2 regions of the Microbacterium shaanxiense genome follow, and region 1 is predicted to be linked to the other one. Evidence: predicted binding sites of a transcription regulator. Region 1 holds the regulator's gene; the other holds the start of a gene.

Region 1 (7,578 bases):
GTCACGGCTGAAGGCGGCGTGCGGCGAGACGGTGACCTCGACGTAGAGATCGCCGTTCGGGCCGCCCGCCCTGCCGACCTCGCCAGAGCCCGGCAGCTGCAGGCGCAGACCGGTCTCGACGCCCGAGGGGATGTCGAGCGAGACGGTGCGACGCGAGCGCACGCGGCCCTGGCCGGCGCACGTGCCGCACGGGTGCGGGATCGTGGTGCCGTAGCCCTCGCAGCTGCCACACGGCTGCGACGTCACGACGTTGCCGAGCAGACTGCGCACCTGGCGCTGCACGTGCCCCGTTCCGCCGCAGATGTCGCAGGTCACGGGCGAGGTGCCCGGCTGCGTGCATGAGCCCTGACAGGTCTCGCACAGCACCGCCGTGTCGACCTCGATGTCGCGGTGCGCCCCGAACACGACGTCGCCGAGGTCGAGCGTGACGCGAACCAGGGCGTCCTGGCCGCGTTCGCGACGAGACCGCGGCCGGCCGCCCCGGCCGCCGCCCTGGGCTGCTCCGAAGAACGTCTCGAAGATGTCGCCGAAGCCTCCGAAACCGCCGAAGTCACCGCCACCGGCGCCGTCGCCACCGCCCATGTCGTAGCGACGACGCGATTCGTCATCGCTGAGCACGTCGTAGGCGTGGGTCACGCTCTTGAAGCGCTCGGCCGCGTCCTCGCCTGGATTCACATCCGGGTGCAGCTGTCGAGCGAGCTTCCGGTACGCCTTCTTGATCTCGTCCGTCGTCGCGTCACGCGACACCCCGAGAACCTCATAGTGGTCCGCCACAATCACCTTCCTGCATGTGCAAACTGTCGAGCGGTCCGCGTCAGCGGCTCGCTTCGTCCTCATCGAGCATTCGCGACAGATAACGGGCCACAGCCCGCGCCGCCGCGAGATTGCTCGGATAGTCCATGCGCGTCGGGCCCATCACACCGACCCGCGCCGTGCCGCCTGGCGTCAGGTAGTTGCTCGCCACGATCGAGGCCTCGGGGAGCCCGAACGGCTCGTTCTCCGTGCCGATGCTCGCCGCGAGTCCGTGCTCGTCGGTGACCATCTCGCTCATCAGACGCAGCAGCGTCACCTGCTCTTCGATGGCTGCCAGCAGCGGATGGATGCTGCCGCGGAAATCCTGCTCGCGGCGCGCGAGTGTCGCCGCTCCCGCCATGACCAGGCGCTCCTGCCGGAACTCGTCGAGCTCCTCGCCGATGATGCCCCCGAGCACCCGCACCGCCGCGTCCGTGCGGTTGTCGCTCTGCCCCTCGACGAGCAGCTGCACCCGATCGGACGCCTCACGCACCGACTGACCGGTGAGCAGCGCCGACAGACGGGCGCGCAGCACAGCGACATCCTCGTCATCGAGATCGATGGGCAGACCCGCGATGCGCTGCGAGACGCCGCCGGCATCCGTGACCAGCACCACGAGCAGTCGGTTGGGTGCGAGCGCGACGAGCTCGATGTGCGTCAGGTGCGCCCGCGCGAACGAAGGGTACTGCGCGAGCGCGACCTGACCGGTGAGCTGCGTCAGAACCCTGACGGTGCGCGCCATCAGGTCGTCGAGGTCGGTCGGATCGGTGAGGAACGACTCGATGGCGCTGCGCTGCGCCGACGAGAGCGGTCGCAGCTGCGCCAAGTGGTTGACGAAGACGCGGTATCCCTTGTCGGTCGGCACGCGCCCCGAGGACGTGTGCGGCGCGGTGATCAGCTCTTCGTCCTCGAGCTGCGCCATGTCGTTGCGGATCGTCGCCGCCGAGACGCCGAAGGAATGCCGGTCGACGATCGACTTGCTGCCGACGGGCTCGTGCGACTCGACGTAGTCCTGCACGATGGCTCTGAGAACCTGAAGACCGCGTTCAGTGACCATGTCGCACCCTCCCATCTGGCACTCGAATACTCGGAGTGCCAATTCTACCCCGCGCGCGCTGAGAGCCGGCGGGAGACCCGCAGCACGCGTCAGTCGGTCAGCGCGCGCACCACGGCATCCGCGAGCATCCGTCCTCGCAGTGTGAGACGCACACGTCCGCGCAGCGCAGCGACGCCGTCGATCAGTCCGTCGGCGATGAGACCTGCGACGCCGTCACGATTGTGCTCGGGAACATCGGCGATCGCGAGACCTTCCGCGAGCCTGCTCTCCAGCAGCACCCGCTCCAGCAGGTGCGCCTGCGCATCGGGACGCTCTGTTCCGGCCGCCGGCGATTCGGATGCCGCGATCCGCTGCGCGTACGCGGCAGGATGCTTCACGTTCCACCAGCGGAGCCCCGCGACGTGACTGTGCGCGCCGGGACCGAAACCCCACCAGTCGCTCCCCCGCCAGTACGCCAGGTTGTGCCGCGAGCGCTGCTCGTCGCTGCGTGCCCAGTTGCTCAGTTCGTACCAGTCGTATCCCGCAGCCGCGAGACGCGCGTCGGCGAGCTCGTACATGTCGGCCTGCAGGTCGTCGTCCGGCATCGGCACCTCGCCGCGACGGATCTGGCGCGCGAGCTTCGTGCCGTCCTCGATGATCAGTGCGTAGGCGGAGATGTGGTCGGAATCCAGAGCGAGCGCGTCATCCAGCGATGCCTCCCAGTCGGCGAGGGACTCCCCGGGCGCGCCGTAGATCAGATCCACGCTGACGGCGAGTCCCGCGTCCTTCGCGGCGTCGACCGCCGTGCGCACGTTCTCGGGCCGGTGGGTCCGGTCGAGCGCGGCCAGCACGTGCGGAACGGCGGACTGCATGCCGACCGACAGCCTGGTCACCCCTGCATCCGCGAGCGTTCGCGCGACCGCGGGCGTGACCGTATCGGGATTGGCCTCCACCGTCACCTCGGCGCCGTCGGCCATCCCGAACGCGTCGACCGCGCGCTCCAGCATCCGCGCCAGGTCTCCGGCCGGAAGCAGCGTCGGCGTTCCGCCGCCGAAGAACACCGTGTCCATCGGGCGCAGTGCGCCCGCATCGGAGAGCACCCGTCGGGCGAGCGCGATCTCTGCGGAGAGCGTGTCGGCGTAGTCCTCCTGCCGCGCACCGCGCAGCTCACCGGACGTGTACGTGTTGAAATCGCAGTATCCGCAGCGCACGCGGCAGAACGGGATGTGCAGGTATGCCGAGAATGGCACCTCCGCATCGATCGGCAGGTCGGCGGGAAGCCGGCCGTCGGACGGCGCGGGGTCGCCGAGCGGCAAGGGCCCGGCCATCAGAGTCGCGCCATCACAGCGGCGTCGCGTACAGCGGAGAGATCGCGCGGAGGTAGCGCGCGAAGAGCTCTTTGCGACGACGCTTCACGAGCGTACGCAGCATCCGATAGATCAAGGCGTTGGGTGCGTCGAACGCGCGGACCGTGAACCAGACCTCGTCGGTGCCCTCGCGCCACTCGATCTCGAAGAGCTCTTCACCACTGACGACAGACCCGCCGACCGTGCCGAGCACGAATCCGATCCGCCGCGGTTCCTCGGTCACCGAGATGACGCGGAGTTCAGCATCGGCACGCATTCCGGCGACCCGCCCATGCAGGCGCAGAGTCATGCCCGGTCCTACGAACGGCACGCCCTCCGCGTCGAAGCGCTGCTCGATCTCGCGCGTGCTCGGCGCGATCGGATTGCCCTCCGCATCGAAGCTGACCCCGGAGTATGCCGGACCGGCAGCGGGGCGCACGTCTTCGATGCCGAGCCCGGCCGCCCGCTGCGCCGTCCACGACAGCAGCGCCTCACCGGCGGAGCGGAATCGTTCCTCGCCGCTGCCGATGCGCCAGGAGTCCTCGGCCGGCACGCTGCGCTCCGGCGGGTACTGCATCAGGTCAGGGGCATGAGTGGCCCCGACGGCGGCATAGTCCACCGTGTCGTCTCGGAAAGTCCCGCGCCGCATGAGTTCCAGCCTACTTCGGGTTACCTGAACGGACACCTCCCGCGCCGCGGGAGGTGCAATGCTACTTCTTGTCCTTGCCGTCGACGTCACCGCTCAGCGCGGCGATGAACGCCTCCTGGGGGACCTCGACGCGGCCGACCATCTTCATGCGCTTCTTGCCCTCCTTCTGCTTCTCGAGCAGTTTGCGCTTACGGCTGATGTCACCGCCGTAGCACTTGGCGAGCACGTCCTTGCGCAGGGCCCTGATCGTCTCGCGGGCGATGATCCGCGCACCGATCGCCGCCTGGATCGGTACTTCGAAGTTCTGGCGAGGGATCAGCTTGCGCAGCCGCTCCGCCATGAGAGTGCCGTAGGCGTACGCCTTGTCACGGTGCACGATCGCGCTGAACGCGTCGACCTTGTCGCCCTGCAGCAGCACGTCGACCTTCACGAGGTCGGCGGCCTGTTGGCCGGAGGGTTCGTAGTCGAGGCTCGCGTAGCCCTGGGTCTTCGACTTCAGCTGATCGAAGAAGTCGAACACGATCTCGCCGAGGGGGATGTTGTATCTCAGCTCCACCCGCTCCTCGGAGAAGTACTCCATGCCCAGCAGCGAACCGCGGCGCGTCTGGCACAGTTCCATCACGGTGCCGACGTAGTCCTTCGGAAGGAGGATCGCCGCCTTCACCATGGGCTCGGCGACCGACGCGACCCTGCCGTCGGGGTACTCGCTCGGGTTGGTCACCGTCACCTTCTCGCCCGTATCGGTGGTCACCTCGTAGATCACGCTCGGAGCGGTGGTGATGAGGTCGAGGTCGAACTCGCGCGCGAGCCGCTCGGTGATGATCTCGAGGTGCAGCAGGCCCAGGAACCCGCAGCGGAAGCCGAAGCCGAGGGCCACCGACGTCTCGGGCTCGTACACGAGGGAGGCATCGGACAGCTTCAGCTTGTCGAGCGCCTCGCGGAGCTCCGAGTAGTCGCTTCCGTCGATTGGGTACAGACCGGAGTACACCATCGGCTTGGGGTCGGTGTAGCCCGGAAGCGCTTGGGTCGCTCCGCCGCGACTGGTCGTGACGGTGTCGCCGACCTTCGACTGCCGCACATCCTTCACGCCGGTGATGAGGTAGCCCACCTCGCCGACACCCAGTCCGTCGGAGGGGATCGGCTCAGGGCTGGAGACGCCGATCTCGAGGAGCTCGTGGTTCGCGTGCGTCGACATCATCTGGATGCGCTCACGCGGGGACAGACTGCCGTCGATCATCCGCACGTAGGTGACGACGCCGCGGTAGGCGTCGTAGACGGAGTCGAAGATCATGGCGCGGGCCGGAGCATCCGCGTCGCCCTTGGGCGCAGGGATGTCGCGCACGATGCGGTCGAGCAGCTCTTCCACGCCCACACCGGTCTTGCCCGACACGCGCAGCACGTCCTCGGGGCGCCCGCCGATGAGATCCGCGAGCTCCTTGGCGAACTTGTCCGGGTCCGCGGCAGGCAGATCGATCTTGTTCAGGACCGGGATGATGTGCAGATCGTTCTCGAGCGCGAGATAGAGGTTCGCGAGCGTCTGCGCCTCGATCCCCTGCGCCGCGTCCACGAGCAGGATCGCACCCTCGCATGCGGCCAGCGACCGCGACACCTCGTAGGTGAAGTCGACGTGTCCAGGGGTGTCGATCATGTTCAGCGCGAACGTCTGGGAGTCGTCCTGCCACGGCATCCGCACCGCCTGGCTCTTGATGGTGATCCCGCGCTCGCGCTCGATGTCCATGCGGTCGAGATACTGCGCCCGCATGTCGCGGTCGGAGACGACGCCGGTGATCTGGAGCATGCGGTCGGCGAGGGTCGACTTGCCGTGATCGATGTGGGCGATGATGCAGAAATTGCGGATCTGCGAAGGCGGCGTCGCGGCAGGCGAGAGCGGAGTGAGAGCGCGTGGGGACATGTTCCGACGATTCTACGTTCAGGGGGCCCTAATCCCCGATTCGACTTGACGGGTGATAGTCTCCCGAGGTTGCCTTGGTTCAGATCTGTGGGACTGAGTGCCACGGGCGATCCTCCCGATTCGACGTCGCATCGGACGATCCCGAGCGCGTTGTAAAAGAGAAAGACAAAACCTTGATCAAGTATCTCCTCCGCCGTACCCTCGGCTGGTTGTTGATGATCGTGGTCGCGACCAATCTGACGTTCTTCCTGGCTTGGGGCTTCCTCAACCCCCGGAACAACTTCGTCGGTCGTAGGCCCCCGCTCAGCGAAGAGCAGATCTCCAACCTTCTCCTCCCCCGCAATCTGGACTCCAACGTCCCGATCTGGGAGCGGTGGTGGAACTGGTTCAGCGGGGTGATCTTCCGCTGGGACTGGGGCGTGAGCCCGACGGGCGGCTCGGTGAACGAGCAGCTCGCTTACCGCATGTGGGTGAGCGCCGAGCTCGTGCTCGGTGCGACGATCATCATGACGGTGCTCGGCATCGCGCTCGGCGTGTACACCGCGTCTAGGCAGTACAAGCTCGCCGACCGCATCGGTCAGGCGACGTCGATCATCACGATGAACATCAACGTCATCGTCGCGGCGCTCGGCATCGTGCTTCTCGCGATCGCATTGAACGACTGGCTCGGCGTGCGGGTCTTCTACGTGACGGGCGCCTCCAGCCAGGGGGTGGAAGGCTTCTTCCCCGTCCTGGTGGACAAGCTCCAGCACGTGACGCTGCCGACCATCGCGCTCATCATCGTCGGTTACGCGGGAACGCACTTCCTGCAGCGCTCGTTGCTGCTCGACAACATCAACGCCGACTATGTGCGCACCGCGAGGGCCAAGGGGCTCACCAAGCAGCAGGCCATCCGCAAGCACGCACTGCGCACCTCGCTCATCCCGGTGGCGACGCAGGTGGCGTTCAGCATCCCGGCTGTGTTCACCGGTGCGATCCTCACCGAGTCGATCTTCGCGTGGAACGGCATGGGCAAGTACTTCATCGAGACCATCACGAAGAGCGACATCAACGGCGTCGTCGCCACCGCGGCATTCGCCGGCCTTCTGACCGCGCTCGGAGCGATCCTCTCCGACATCGTGGTCGTCGTTCTCGACCCGCGAGTGAGGGTGAGCTGACCATGAGCGAAATGATCGACCCCACCGTCGAGGCACCCGCAGACCCCGTGATCGCCGAGAAGTCCGACGGCAAGCCGATGTCGAAATGGACGCTGTACACGCGGCGCTTCATGCGCAACAAGCCCGCCGTCGGCGGCATCGTGATCTTCGTGCTGCTCGTCCTGTTCGCGATCATCGGTCCGCTCATCGCGAAGTACGATCACATCGAACTCGACTTCCTCAACCTCGGTACTCCTCCGTCGCTCGAACACTGGTTCGGCACCACGGCATCCGGGAACGACATCTTCGCGCAAGTCGCCGTCGGCACGCAGCGCTCATTGATGATCGCCGTGACCGTGTCGGTGGGAACGACCGTCATCAGCGCCCTGGTCGGCACGGCCGCCGCGTACTTCGGCGGCTGGACCGAGAAGATCAGCCTCACGATCATCCACTTCATGATGGTGATCCCGAGCTTCCTCATCCTCTCGCTGCTGTCGAACCGCTCGGGTGGCGACTGGCGAGTGATCGCGCTGATCATGATCTTCGTCGTGGGCTGGTACTTCCCGGCGCGCGTCATCTGGACGACCGCGCTCTCCCTGCGCGAGCGCGAATACATCCACGCGGCCCGTTACATGGGCGTGCGCGGCATGACGATCGTCATCCGCCATCTGCTCCCGAACATCGGCTCGCTGCTCGTGATCAACTTC
Region 2 (7,578 bases), on a different contig from region 1:
AGCTGCTGAACGATCCGAAGGTGATCGGCCTGTACCTCGGCACGCTGGGGGACGCGGCGTAGTCCGTGTCCCTCTAGGCTCGTCCTCATGACGAGCATTCTGTATCTGGGTGGCACGGGAACCATCAGCGCGGCGTGCGTGCGCCGTTCGATCGAGCGTGGGCACGATGTGACGGTCGTGAACCGTGGCAGCGGGCGACGCGGTCTGCCGGATGACGTCACGGTCGTGTCCGCCGACATCCACGACGCCGCTGCGCTGCAGACCGCGCTCGGGGGTCGCGAGTTCGATGCGGTCGCCGACTTCCTCTCGTTCTCCCCCGCCGACATCGAACGCAACCTCGGCGTCTTCGAGGGCCGCACAGGGCAGTACGTGTTCATCAGCTCGGCGTCCGCGTACCAGAAGCCGCCGGCGCAGCTGCCGATCACCGAGCAGACGCCGCTGGAGAACCCGTTCTGGAAGTACTCCCGCGACAAGATCGCGTGCGAGGATCTGCTGTTCGGCGCGCACAGAGACCGGGGTCTGCCCGTCACCGTGGTGCGCCCGTCGCACACCTACGACGCGCAGTCCATCCCGACGATGGGCGGCTGGACCGACGTCGCCCGTATGCGCGCTGGCCGTCCGGTCATCGTGCACGGCGACGGGACGACCCAGTGGACCATCACGCACTCCGACGATTTCGCCGTCGCCTTCGCCGGGCTGATCGGCCGCTCGGAGGCGATTGGCGAGGCGTACACGATCACGGGCTCGCACGCACCCACGTGGAACCAGATCTACGGGTGGCTCGCGGATGCGGCCGGCGTGCCCTCGCCGCAGCTCGTGCACGTCGCCTCCGACACGATCGCGGCGTTCGCGGCGGAGCTCGGCCCGACGCTGCTCGGCGACAAGGCGCACTCGATCGTGTTCGACACCTCGAAGGTGCAGGCACTGGTGCCGGAGTTCCGGACGACCATCACGTTCGATGAGGGGGCGCGCCGCATCCTGTCGTACTTCGACGGCCATCCCGATGCTCAGCGTGTCGACGCCGACCGCGACGCGCAGTTCGACCGGATCGCGGCGCACGCCCTGTCCGCCGGGTAGCGCATGCCGCACGTGCACCGCCGGCTCGGCGCACAGTTGTCAGTCTCATTCACAGATGTCAGCGAATAACCGGTGATCTGGACTGACAAGCGTCATTTCGACTGACAGGTGTCGCCCGACTCGGCCGTCGCGAACGCACGAAGAAGGGGCTCCGGATGCTGCATCCGGAGCCCCTTCTCAGTGCGTGTTACTTGATGCGCGCGTGGACGTTGTCGGCGTCGAACTCGTAGACGCCGATGGCGGCGCCCTCGGGGTCGTTGTCGTCGTTGAACGTGACCTCGCCGGAGTAGCCGTCGTAGTCGATCGTGCCACCACCGTTGATGATCTCGGCGCAGTCGGCGAAGCTGGTGCACTTCTCACCCTCACCGGAACCGCCGGAGACCTCCTGCATGCGCCCGGCGATGTCCTCGCCCTCGACCGACACGGCCTGCAGCGCCGCGAGGGCAATGAGGATCGTGGCGTCGTACGCCTCTGCCGAGTAGGTCAGCGCGTCGATCGGCTCGTTGCCCTCGGCCGTCCAGACCTCGTTCAGCTGGTCGATGAAGTCGTCGGGCAGCTCAGCGCCTGCGCGCGTGCCCTTCGAGCCCTCGAGGCTCACACCGAGGTCCGGCCAGTCCTTCAGGTTTCCGTCGACGAGGTACAGCGCACCCGTGTCGACGCCCGCGTTGCCGAGCAGCGGCGCGATCGTGGCGAACTGGTCGTACGACACGATGGCGACGGCATCCGGGTTCGCCGCGGCGATCGTCTGCACCTGGGCGTTGAACTGTCCGTCGCCCTGGTTGTACGACGCCTCGGCGACGACCTCGCCGCCGGTGCCCTCGAAAGTCGCCTTGATGGCTTCGAAGAGGCCGGTGCCGTACGGGTCGTTCTGGTAGATGATGCCGAGCGTCTTGTGCCCGTCCTCTGCGACCTGGTTGCCCAGCACCTCGCCCTGGAGGTTGTCGCTCGGTGCGGTGCGGAAGTACAGCGGGTTGATGCCCGTGAAGTCCGCCGACGTGTTCGACGGCGAGACCGTGAGGATGCCGGATCCCGCGTTGCCGTCGAGGATGAGCTTGGTCACACTCGAGGACGCTGCGCCGACCATCGCGGTGACGCCTGCGCTCTGCAGGTTGGTGATCGAGGTCTCGTACGCCTTGTTGTCGAGGTCGCCCTCGTCCTCGGACGTGAGCTCGACCGTGATGCCGGCGCCCGCCTCGTTGATCTCGGAAACGGCGAGCTGCACACCGGCCTCCATCGGCGCACCGAGGAAGGACAGCGAGCCTGTGGAGGGAAGCAGCGAGCCCAGCTGGAGCGTCAGATCGACGTCGGCCGGACGATCGCCGCCGCCCGTGTCTTCTGTGGACTCCGGGGCCGGCGTGCTGCAGCCCGTGATCACGAGCGCCGATGCGCCCACCAGCGCGATGCCGGCAAGCCACTTCGTACGCGTCTGCGTGCGGTTCATAATGCTCCTTTGCGACGACGGGCATGGCGATACATGCCCGGATGATCCCACCTTATGGCGAGCGCGCTTTTGCTGGGTATCGGTGCGCTAACGATCTTGTTTCGCGTTGAATACGCCGCTCAGGCGCGCACTCACGCGACCGGCGCGACGCGGGTTCGTCTGCCTCGCCGACCCGCCCGCAGCAGGTCGATGACGAACACCGCGACCGCGATCCACACGATGATGAAACCGATCCATCGCTCAGGGGGCATGGGTTCGTGCAGCAGCAGCACACCGGTGAGGAACTGCATGATCGGGGTGATGAACTGGATCATCCCGATCACCGTGAGATCGATGCGACGGGCGCCGGAGGCGAACAGCAGCAGCGGCACAGCCGTGGCGACACCGGCGAGGAGCATGAGCACGGTGTGCCAGGTGCTCACGGTGCCGAAGGTGATGCCAGTGGTCTGCGCCACGACGACCAGCTGCACGATGGCGATCGGCATCAGCCAGAACGACTCGAGGGTGAGACCGCTCACGGCATCCACCGCGGGTCCGATCTTCTTCTTGATCAGCCCGTAGGTGCCGAAGGACGCCGTCAGCAGCAGCGCGATCCATGGGAACGCGCGGTACGCCACGATGATGACGACCACCGCGACGAGCGCGATGCCGATGGCCACCCACTGCAGTGTGCGGATGCGTTCGCGCAGCACGAAGACGCCGAGCAGCACCGTCGTGATGGGGTTGATGAAGTAGCCCAGCGCTGTCTCGACGACGTGCCCGCTGAGGGTTCCGATCAGGAACACCTGCCAGTTGACGTAGATCAGCAGACCGGCGAGCGCGGTCCACGCCAGCAGCCGCGGCTGCCGGATGATGGCGATGATGCGACGCCATCCGCGCGCGACGGTGAGCAGCAGCAGGCAGAACACGAGCGAGAAGACCACGCGCGCCGCGACGACCTCCCACGGCCCGGTCGGCACGAGCAGCAGGAAGTACAGCGGCAGGAGCCCCCAGATCAGGTAGGCGGCCACCGAGTACGCGGCTCCTGCTGCGCGGGTGCGGGGCGATGCTTCGAGGCTCACTGCTCCACCCTAGGACCGGCGGGGATGCGAAAAGGCCCGGATGCCGAAGCATCCGGGCCTTTTACGCTGTCGTCGAGTCGCTCAGCGAACGACGACGGCGAGAACGTCGCGAGCCGAGAGCACCAGGTACTCGTCGGCGCCGAACTTGATCTCGGTTCCGCCGTACTTGCTGTACAGGACGCGGTCGCCGACGGAGACGTCGAGCGGGACGCGGTTGCCGTTGTCGTCGATGCGGCCGGGGCCGACAGCCACGACCTCGCCCTCCTGGGGCTTCTCCTTGGCGGTGTCGGGGATGACCAGGCCACTAGCGGTGGTCTGCTCTGCCTCGACCTGCTGGATGACGATGCGGTCTTCGAGCGGCTTGATGGAAACCGACACGGTCTACCTCTTCTTTCTTGACGCTGACACGAAAGACTTGTTCGCACTCTCAACCCGAGAGTGCTAATCACAAGTGTAGGGCGTCGGCTGGCACTCATGCAATGCGAGTGCCAGTTTCGGCCGCGTAGGCTGAACCGGTGGAGATGTCCGAGCTGACCGCGCTGCTCACCCCCGAGGGCCTTCGGCTGCTCGACGAGGCGGGCACGATCTCATCGACCGCCGAGGTCGCGCAGACCGTGTCACGCCTTCGCGGAGCCGGGCACTCCCCTGATCTCGTGTCGGCTGTGGTCGGCCAGGCGCATCTGCGGTCCAAGGGCGCGGCGAAGTTCGGTGGCTTCGCCGAGCGGATGCTGTTCACCAGAGCAGGCCTCGAGCAGGCGACGCGTCTGGGAGTCGCCGCACGGCACGCCGGCCGCATGCGCCGGGCCGGGATCTCGCGCGTGGCCGATCTGGGATGCGGCATCGGCGGCGACTCCCTCGCCTTCGCAGGAGCCGGGCTCGACGTCGTGGCTGTGGACGCCGATGAGGTGACCGCCGCGATCGCCGCCTACAACCTGGCACCGTTCGGGGAGGATGCCGCGGTGCAGCACGGCACAGCCGAGGAGTTCGTGAGCGCGAACTTCGCGAGCGCTGACTTCGGAGAACTGCAGCATCGTCGGACGAGTTCGGCAGATTCCTCCGAAGATGCTGCACTTCTCCGAGATACGCGTACGGCGGTGTGGCTCGACCCTGCCCGCCGCACCACAGGTCACAGCGAGACGCGTCGGGTCACGGCATCCGACTACTCCCCCTCCCTCGACTGGGCGTTCGACCTCGCCTCGCGGATGCCGACCGGCATCAAGCTCGGCCCCGGCCACGATCGCGACGCCCTTCCCGCCGATGCCGAGGCGCAGTGGGTCAGCGCCGACGGCAGCGTGGTCGAACTGGTGCTGTGGTCCGGCGCTCTGGCGCGCGAAGGCGTGCGGCGTGCGGCGCTCGTGATGCGCGGCGACGAGTCGCACGAGCTCACGGCGGGGGCGGATGCCGAGGATGCCGGAGTCCGCGAGCTCGGCGCGTTCGTGCATGAGCCAGACGGCGCCGTCATCCGTGCCCGCCTGATCGGGGACGTCGCGCGGAGCATCGACGCGGGGATGCTGGACGAGAAGATCGCCTATCTCACTGGAGACGCGGCGCTGACGAGCCCGTTCGTGCAGTCGTTCCGGGTGCGCGGGGTGATGGCCGCGAACCCCAAGGCCATCAGCCAGGCGCTGCGCAGCAACGACATCGGCACGATCGAGATCAAGAAGCGCGGGATGGACGTCGATCCGGCGGCGTTCCGCAAGAAGCTCACTCTGAAGGGCTCGCAGAGCGCGACGCTGATCCTCACTCGTGCGGGCGACAGGCGGATGGCGATCCTGGCGGATCGCGTCTGAGGCTCAGCGAGGGGTCTCGCCGGTCTCGCCCTCGCTCACGAGGTCGTCGTGCGTCGGATCCTCGAACGTGAACTCGATCGGGTCGCCGGACCCTGGTCCGACCGGAGCGCCGGATGCATCGGCGTCGCGCGTGATCACGACCGACGCGATCATCTGGTCGGTGTAGCGCAGCGTGACGGACACCGAGCTCGGAGTCTCACCCACCCGGTACGGCACCATCATCGTCATCCCGTCCGTCTGCGCCTCTCCGATCGGCCCGCAGACGGAGGATGCGTCCGGACCACCCCCGTAGTAGATGCATGCCTGCTGACCGGACTCGCGCGTGCCGATCCAGATCTGCGTGTCGCCGTCGTACGCCGCGAGCATCGGCGACCATTCGTCGAGGCCGTCGTCGAGCAGTCTCTCGGCCGTCGCGCGCTGCTCGGAGTCGGTGAACTGGTCGAGGTAGTCCGTCCCGGAGGACGACCATCCCCGCTGGATCATCACGACCGGTTCGTCCTCCCGGACGAAGCCCATCGACGCACTGATCATCTCGGTGGCGTTCTCGGGCGCGTCTTCGAGAGAACCGGCCGGTGCGTCGCGGGACAGCATCCCGTACAGGCCGGTCTCGGCGATGGACTCCGTCGGCGCGCACGACGGCGCATCGTGTTCGCCGTCCTCGATGATCATGCACGTGATCTCGCCCGAGTCGCGCGTGCCCACCCACACGAGCACGTCGTCGTCCTCGGCCATCGGGAGGATCGAGCCGGCGTCGAGATTCGATTCCTCGGCGAGCTGCTCGCCGCGCACCTGCTGCTCGGCCGTGATCGGGATGCCCGGCCCGGTGTCGCGGCCGAACACGAGCCAGCCGATCCCGACTCCGAGGACGAGTGCGATGGATGCCGCGACGGCGAAGGCGAGCGGATGCCTGCGCCACGGCTGCCCCTCGGTCGAAGCGGACGCTTGGGGAGGGTCAGCGTTCGGCTCGTCTGACGAGGTGGTCGAGGTCGTCGAGGTCGACGAGGTCGTCGTACGGGGCTCGGGGTCTGGATCCGTCTCTGTTCGCGGAGCCGTCTCGGGCCCTGCGCCCGTTGCGAGCCCGCTCGCCTCAGGCACCGCGCCCACTTCGAGCCCGGCGTCCAACCTGCGATCCGGCGCTCCCGCTGGGGTCGCAGCACCCTCCGCCACCGCGGCGCTGCGCAGTCGGACGGGGTTCAACTCCCGCAGTCGATCGAGTTCCGCAGCGGTGATGCCGCCGTCAGGGCCGTAGGCCTTGGCCTGCAGCATCCGCAGCTCTGCGGTCTCGTCGGCGGACAGCATCCGTCAGCCCAGATTCTCGAACTGCATACCGGCCCAGATGAGCCAGCCCAGACTGTAGATGGTCGCGGTGATGCCGAGGATCAGCGCCCACAGCGCGATCGCGCGGCTCTCGACCGGTCGCCTGAGCGACATGATCGCGGCCACCACTGCGACGATCGCGAGCGGGATGCCCCAGCCGACGAACCACGATGCGCACAGCGCCACGATCGCCGCCAGCAGGGCCCACGGCGCCAGGCGGGTGTTGTCCTCAGCGACGGCTTCGTCATTCGGTGCCCACTGCACGGCCGGCATCCCCGCCGTGTCTGCAGGACCGCTGGCGACGACGGGCTCGACCCCGACCGGTCCGGTGGGCAGCTTCGTATAGCCGTCGCGAGGGGCGCCGGGCATCCGGGTCGCGCCGGCGGGGCGCTCGACCTCCGCCGAGGGCCGCTCGAGCGTCGGCTGATCCGACGCCGTGGTCTGCTCGCCGGGGTCGCTCATGTCGCGCTTGTCACTCATGCGGCATCTTCCGCCCGTGACTCGGCGATCTGGATCTCGGTGACCGGCAGGGTGGAGTCGGCCCCGAACGCGAGCGTCGACGGTCGGCGGCCCGAGCTGATGAGGTCAGCGGCGAGCGCGGCGATCATCGCGCCGTTGTCGGTGCACAGCGAAAGCGGCGGGATCCGCACGGTCACGCCGGCAGCCGCGGCTCGCTCGATCGCGACGTCGCGCAGCCGCTTGTTGGCGATCACGCCGCCGCCGAGCAGCAGTCGCGGCACTCCCAGATCGGCGCACGCGGCGAGCGCCTTCGTGACGAGCACATCGACGACGGCCTCGCGGAAGCTCGCGGCGACATCGGCCACCGGCACGTCCTCGCCCGCGGCCTCGCACCGCTCCACCCACCGGGCGACGGCGGTCTTCAGGCCCGAGA

Evidence for each region. The regulator HrcA, encoded in region 1, represses chaperone genes, less so after heat shock. The targets are predictions, from matches to a motif close to TTNGCACTCGNNNNNNNCGAGTGCNAA.
Region 2: groES (co-chaperone GroES) is a predicted target of HrcA. The motif match lies at 4,045-4,071, and genes of this name have one in related genera.

Annotation. Positions count from the first base shown of each region.
Region 1 is NZ_BAAGXE010000004.1:268,989-276,566, forward strand. Features, by position in the region: gene dnaJ (molecular chaperone DnaJ) at 1-774, opposite strand, end outside; gene hrcA (heat-inducible transcriptional repressor HrcA) at 815-1,849, opposite strand; gene hemW (radical SAM family heme chaperone HemW) at 1,939-3,156, opposite strand; gene ACYVG2_RS14790 (DUF1990 family protein) at 3,170-3,823, opposite strand; gene lepA (translation elongation factor 4) at 3,885-5,735, opposite strand; gene ACYVG2_RS14800 (ABC transporter permease) at 5,909-6,892, shown strand; gene ACYVG2_RS14805 (ABC transporter permease) at 6,895-7,578, shown strand, end outside.
Region 2 is NZ_BAAGXE010000001.1:131,888-139,465, reverse strand. Features, by position in the region: gene ACYVG2_RS00640 (ABC transporter ATP-binding protein) at 1-62, shown strand, start outside; gene ACYVG2_RS00635 (NAD-dependent epimerase/dehydratase family protein) at 88-1,077, shown strand; gene ACYVG2_RS00630 (ABC transporter substrate-binding protein) at 1,265-2,518, opposite strand; gene rarD (EamA family transporter RarD) at 2,650-3,579, opposite strand; gene groES (co-chaperone GroES) at 3,661-3,957, opposite strand; gene ACYVG2_RS00615 (class I SAM-dependent methyltransferase) at 4,095-5,369, shown strand; gene ACYVG2_RS00610 (hypothetical protein) at 5,373-6,668, opposite strand; gene ACYVG2_RS00605 (hypothetical protein) at 6,672-7,166, opposite strand; gene tsaD (tRNA (adenosine(37)-N6)-threonylcarbamoyltransferase complex transferase subunit TsaD) at 7,163-7,578, opposite strand, start outside.